Regions from separate parts of the Erwinia sp. BNK-24-b genome, predicted to be linked through region 2. Evidence: predicted binding sites of a transcription regulator. Region 2 holds the regulator's gene; the other holds the start of a gene.
The links. The regulator Fur, encoded in region 2, represses iron uptake genes when iron is present. The targets are predictions, from matches to a motif close to ATAATAATGAGAACNACTATCAA.
Positions count from the first base shown of each region.

Region 1: fhuF (siderophore-iron reductase FhuF) is a predicted target of Fur. The motif match lies at 1,420-1,442, and genes of this name have one in related genera.

Region 1 is NZ_CP179901.1:4,004,152-4,007,565, forward strand. It holds gene ACMGGR_RS18390 (GGDEF domain-containing protein) at 1-1,052, shown strand, start outside; gene fhuF (siderophore-iron reductase FhuF) at 1,476-2,270, shown strand; partial or broken gene ACMGGR_RS18400 (YbaK/EbsC family protein) at 2,375-2,842, shown strand; gene ACMGGR_RS18405 (MFS transporter) at 2,895-3,414, opposite strand, start outside.
Region 2 is NZ_CP179901.1:3,277,217-3,280,630, forward strand. It holds gene ybfF (esterase) at 1-463, shown strand, start outside; gene ybfE (LexA regulated protein) at 609-890, shown strand; gene fldA (flavodoxin FldA) at 1,030-1,560, shown strand; gene fur (ferric iron uptake transcriptional regulator) at 1,921-2,364, shown strand; gene ACMGGR_RS14990 (beta-N-acetylhexosaminidase) at 2,559-3,414, opposite strand, start outside.

The DNA of each region.
Region 1 (3,414 bases), 730 kb from region 2:
GGCTTTCGCTGATGTTATTCCTTGTTTTAAACACCGCTGCGTCTTTATTTTATATTTACAGCAAAAAACAAAGTAAGGGTTTATCCGGCTTTCCTGCGCTAATTATTGCCGCCTTTAGCGCCTTCCTGTTAATCTGGATGCTTTTGCGGCCCAGAGTTAAATTTCCGATATTAAATGTCGCCTCGCTGGCAATCGGCCTGCTGTGGGCGTGGCAAATTGTCCTGACTTTTGATTTAGTCTTTTATTTTGACAACAGCTTTCTGCTGATAAGCCTGTTCAGCGCTTTCTTTATTGGCGCCGTTGCGCTGAGCGATCATCTGCTGGCATTTTGCCTGCATACCCTGCCGCCTTCCATGACGGTTATCGTGCTGGATCGTGGGCAAAATACGCTGCTCATCCTGTTTACTATTCTGCTGCCGCTGGTCGGTTTTACGCTGCATCATATCCTGCAACGGCGGCGCGACCGCTTTACTCGTCGTCTGGTCAGCCAGCTGTATGAAGAGAAGCAAAGCTGGAGCGATTTGAGTATGCTCGACCCGCTGACCGGGCTTTATAATCGTCGCGGCCTGGACAACAGGTTGAAAAATGTTTTTGAAAATCATAGCGGTAATCACTATATCCTGATGCTGGATATCGACCACTTTAAGGCTTATAACGACAACTACGGGCATGCGATGGGCGACCAGGCGCTGGCGCGAGTGTCGATTGCCATTCGCGATGCGGTGCGTTCACGCGACATTGTCGCCCGCTATGGTGGTGAAGAGTTCCTGGTATTGCTGACCAACGTTAACGAAGCCATTGCGATGAAGTTGTCAGAGCGCATCCGCCAGTACATTCAGGAACTGGAAATCCCGCACCTGTTCAATGAGCAGGTCGCCACGCACGTAACCGTCAGCGCGGGTTTTGCGCCGATAGTGGACAACAATTTTGCCGACGCGCTGGCTAATGCCGACCGTGCCCTTTATGTGGTAAAAAATCGGGGCCGTAATGCTATTCTTTCATGGGAAAAATTATCTCATGGAGATTTGGCAAAACCGGCCGATGCGCTTTAATTTCCCTGGCCGATCTGAATCCTCAGATCGGTAAAATCATTTCTCAATTTGTCTTAATTTATCCTGTGTACAGGGCCGGCATTGTCTCGCGAATTAAAACATCGCGCGCTATATTTATTTTGACAGAGACGGTAGCCTGAGGATATTTCCGTTAAGTAAACAGCAAGCCTGTCGTTATTAATCCTCCCTAAGTAAAATCATTATTACCTGCTAAAAAACGAACTAAAAGCAAATCCCCATAATAATGGTCAGGAAATTCTGTTGTCTGTTTACCGGCTATAACGATATTAATTCAAATCGGCATGGCTTCTCTCTGCCCCGCCGGATCGCCACACTAAATGCGGCTTGTGCGTTCCACTACCCTCAGATACAATCAAGAACGATTATCATTTGTTTTCCCACTCAGATATTGCGGAATAGCCCATGAGCACCGTCCGTTATCAGAGCGCCGAGTATGGCTCTCACCCGCTGATATTTTTGCAGAGCCATCGACCGCTGGCCGGTTCGCTACGCGCGCTGTTCAGCGAGCATCGGGCCTACTTTCTCGATACCATCAGGCTAAACGAGGCGGCTCCCGCAGGCTGTATGACGCTGGCGCAGTGGTCGCAGCCGGAGAATTTCTCTCGCCTTAATACGCTTTACAGCGATTTTATCTATCGGGAGCATGGCGAACAGCCAAGGGAGAACAAGCCGCTGCAATCGCTCTGGGCGCAGTGGTATTTTGGCCTGGTTCTACCGCCGCTGATGATGGCGCTGCTGCTGGAAAACCGCGCGCTGGACTGCTCGCCGGAACATATCCACGTTGAGTTCCACGAAACCGGCCGTGCCGCCGCGTTCTGGATTGATGTGCAGGAATATGAAGAGGCGCGTTACCTTAGTCCCCGTCGCCGCATGGACCGGCTGATCCAGCAGTTTCTTATTCCCGCCGTAGAAGGTATCGAGCGGCACGGCGACATCAACGGCAAGCTTATCTGGAGCAACAGCGGATTTGCCGTTCACTGGTTCCTGGGTGAGCTGGCACCGCTGCTTGGGGCAGGCCTGCACGCCGAGTTGGAACACGCCTTTTTCTTTTCACGCTCGCTCTCTGACGGTTCCGATAATCCTTTCTACCGCACCATGCTGCCGCGTGATGGCGAAATGCAGCGCCGCACCTGCTGCCAGCGCTATCGCCTGCCCGCCGTACAGCAATGTGGTAACTGTACGCTAAAGCCGGTTTAATTTTCGCCGCCTCCGTTCCCGAAATATCTCATTTTCCCGTTCCCCGTTTACAGCCCGCTCGTGCTGTGGCAGCTTTATCGGCCTGAATGTAAAGGAGCTGAAGTATGAGCCTGGAGTCTGTACGGCAGTTCTTTGCCGAACGCGCGCCGGATATCGGTATTATTGAACTGGCGGAAAGCACCGCTACGGTGGCGCTGGCGGCGCGTGCGCATCACGTGAAGCCCGGTCAGATAGCCAAAACGCTGTCGCTAAAGGTGAAAAACCAGGTGATATTGATTGTCACCTGCGGCGATTTAAGGCTGGATAATCGTAAGCTGAAAGCGATGCTGGGCAGCAAGGCCCGCATGCTCAGCAGCGATGAGGTAGTCAGCTGGACAGGTCATCCCGTTGGCGGCGTCTGACCTTTTGGTCTGGAAACGCCCTTGCCGGTTTTTTGCGACCTGTCGCTGAAGCAGTATGAGGAAGTGTTGCCGGCAGCCGGTTCAATTTACAGCGCGGTGCGCATTTCGCCGCAGCTGCTGGCGGAACTGACCGACGCGACCTGGGTTGACGTCTGCCAGCCAGCACAATAATCCGGCGATTCGGCAACATGGCGACAGATTTCAAGCCACGTTGCCGGACGCGCTATTTCTTCTGCGCGGTGATCTCAATCCCTCTGGTTTCCTTACCGCAGGCGACAATCAGCGCAATCAGCACAGCAACCGTTCCGGCGACTATCGCCATCGCCAGCCCATAGTTGTTGTTGTGCGCTTCGGCGATATGCGACTGTAGCGTGGCGTTAACCGAAGCAATAAGGTTACCCAGCTGATAAACAAAGCCCGGCAGTACCGCGCGCGTATTGGCAGGTACCAGCTCGGTAAGATAGGTTGGCACCACGCCCCATGCGCCCTGCACCATAAACTGCATTAAAAACGCGCCCAGGCCGATAGTCAGCGAACCGGTTGAAAAAGCCCACAGCGGCAGTACCGGCAACGCCAGCAGCGCGGCAATCATCATCGCCTTCTTACGGCCAATTTTTTCCGACAGCGAACCAAAAAAGACGCCGCCCATCATCGCGGCAATGTTGTAAGCGATGGCAATCAGGCTGACCGTATGCGGATCGAAACCGTGCTGAACCTTAAGGAAGGTCGGATAAAGGTCCTGC
Region 2 (3,414 bases):
GGCGCCGGAACGCATTGAAAAACTTGTTGTTATTGATATTGCACCGGTTGCCTATCAGCAGCGCCACCATGACGGAATCTTTGCCGCGCTTAAGGCAGTGAGCGAGGCGGGCCTCACCGGTCGCCGCGAAGCCGCCGCACTGATGCGACAAACTATAGACGAAGAAGGCGTGATTCAGTTTTTACTGAAGTCTTTTCATGATGGCGAATGGCGTTTTAATGTGCCTGTGCTGTGGCGGTGCTATGATCAAATCATTGGCTGGCAAGCGCAGCCTGCCTGGCCCGGCCCGGCGCTGTTTATTCGCGGCGAGCTTTCTCCCTATATAACGGAAGATTATCGCCAGGCGCTGCTGGCTCAGTTTCCTGCGGCAAAGGCGCATGTGATAGCCGGAGCGGGTCACTGGGTGCATGCTGAAAAGCCCGATGCCGTTTTACGCGCCATTCGCCGCTTTTTTGCTCTGTGAAAACAATTGTTTCGGTAAAAGGCTTTAATCTTGTCGACACGACTTTCACTGGGGTATGATGGCGCGCTAAAATTTGTCGGCGACTGCGGTCGCCGATGTTAATGGCCCAATCCATCAGAACTCCAGCCTTCAGTATCACGATTCTATGGCAAAAGAAAACACGGACCGCACCACGATCGATCTGTTCGCAGACGAGCGTCGCCCGGGACGACCCAAAACCAATCCGCTGACGCGTGATGAGCAGCTGCGTATTAATAAACGCAACCAGCTTAAGCGTGATAAAGTGCGCGGGCTGAAGCGCGTAGAGCTGAAAATGAACAGTGACGCGGTTGATGCCCTGAACCAGCTCGCCGAGCAGCGCAACATGAGCCGCAGCGAGCTGATTGAAGAGATGCTCATGGCGCAGTTAGCCAAACCAACGCGCTGAGCGGCGCAGCGGCAAAGCACAAAGCGACAAATGTGGGAGGATTAGCCGTTTATCCTCCCGTGGCTGTCTGCTATTATTGCCGTTTACATCATCAGGCTAGCCGCCGCATATCATTAAGTTTCAAGAGGTTATTAAAGTCATGGCAATCGTAGGCATTTTCTTTGGCAGCGATACGGGCAATACGGAAAACATTGCAAAAATGATCCAGAAGCAGCTCGGTAACGAGGTGGCTGAAGTTCATGATATCGCTAAAAGCAGCAAAGAAGACCTTGAAGCCTTTGATATTTTGCTGCTGGGCATCCCAACCTGGTACTACGGCGAAGCGCAGTGCGACTGGGATGACTTTTTCCCAACGCTGGAAGAGATTGACTTTAACGGCAAGCTGGTTGCGCTGTTTGGCTGTGGCGATCAGGAAGATTACGCGGAATATTTCTGCGATGCGATGGGCACTATCCGCGATATTATCGAACCGAACGGCGCGGTCATCGTGGGCCACTGGCCAACCGAAGGTTACCACTTCGAAGCGTCCAAAGGCCTGGCGGACGACAATCATTTCCTGGGCTTAGCCATTGATGAAGATCGTCAGCCGGAACTGACCAAAGAGCGCACCGAGAAGTGGGTAAACCAGATTTCTGAAGAACTTCAGCTGAAAGATATTCTCGAAGCCTGATGATCCCGGCCCGCCGAACAGGCAATTTTGTGCGGGCCAACGCATTTTCCTATCGCATCGATAGCTACTTTTTTGTAACTTTTGCCTGGAAAACGGTACAATAGTACGGCTCCGTTCACGCAACGCTTTTCACCATAATGATGATAAAGGTTGAATGTACGAATATTAACCCGGTACAGATGGGTGCTTGCTTTCCGGACGTAACGACATCTTATCCTTACATCCCTCAATGGTTTTGCATCTCTGCTGTGGTTTCTTCCAGGCATCAGTTCTATAATGAGACGCTCAGCTTTTGCGTCGACCGATGCTCACGGCTTTTCAGCCATTTAGTGACCAGTAAAGTAACAGGACAATATCCGCATGACTGACAACAACACCGCATTAAAGAAGGCCGGCCTGAAAGTCACGCTTCCTCGACTAAAAATTCTGGAAGTGCTTCAGGAGCCAGAGAGCCATCACGTCAGCGCGGAAGACTTGTATAAGCGCCTGATTGATATGGGCGAAGAGATTGGTCTGGCCACGGTTTACCGCGTGCTGAACCAGTTTGATGACGCAGGGATCGTTACCCGTCACAACTTTGAAGGCGGCAAGTCCGTGTTCGAACTGACGCAGCAGCATCATCACGACCACCTTATCTGCCTGGACTGCGGCAAAGTGATCGAATTCAGAGATGAATCCATCGAATCTCGCCAGCGTGATATCGCCACCAAACACGGTATCAAGTTGAGCAACCACAGCCTCTACCTTTATGGCCACTGCGCCACCGGCGACTGCCGTGAAGATGACTCGCTGCACGATAAATAATGCCTGATACAAAAAAACCGGTGATCGCTCACCGGTTTTTTTTTAACCCAAGGGCAGGCTTTTTGTTAAAAAGCACAATCGATCCGCAAAAAGTGCCAGCCAGCGGTCTGAACGATCAATCTGGCAAAATCCGTATTTTAGATACAAAGAATGCGCCCTGCTATTTTCCCAAACGCATAAGTGAGCCGGGCATATCAGAGCGTTTCTGTACGGCTGAAACGTTTTCCATCCGGACTAACAGAACGGACCATAACTTTGCCAGCGACCGTTGGCTGCATATTTGCCTCGTAGCGCCGCCAGTTTTTCCCCTCATCCACGCTATATTCAATGATTAACCCCGGCAGCGCAATATTGGCTTCCAGTTTACCATCGGCAATTCGCGCACCGGGAACCGGCAGGCGATAATGAATGCCGGCTTTATCCAGCCTTGCCAGCTCACGCTGCCCCAGCAGATTAGCGAACATTTGCCAGTCTTCCAGCAGCACCTGCCGATCAACATGTTGGGTAACACCGCCAATAAACTCTTTACCCGCCTTATAGTCCAGCTCCCAGGCCGCGCGGTGCCAGGCTCTTTCAGCCACTGCAGCCACGCGAGGGAAAATCATATACTCCATTTGACGATCGGTACGTGACGTTTCGCTCCAGAGCTGGGCCGACAGACCATAAGCGCCAGGCCAGGTTTTGTCAGATTTCGCGGTGAAGGTTTTACCATCGCGATCCACAGAGGTTTCGGCATTTTGCGGTAGATTATCAGGTGCGAAGCTAAACATTTTACGCTCGTCGCTAAACCGCGTTCCCCAGTAGTAACCGCGCTCCAGTGGATTTACCTCGTAGGGAAAATCCATATAAACGTAGTCAGGGCTGGAGATAATTACCTCATAACCTTTATTTGCCCAGTCGTTAGCCGAATCAAAACCACCCCAGTACAGCGTATCCCAGAAATTAACAGCAACACGTTTAGTGGCAAACGTGTCGGCATTTTCGGCATCTTTCAGGCCATCCTGCCATGCCTGCATTTTGTCGATACCATGTTGCTTAACCTGCTGGCTA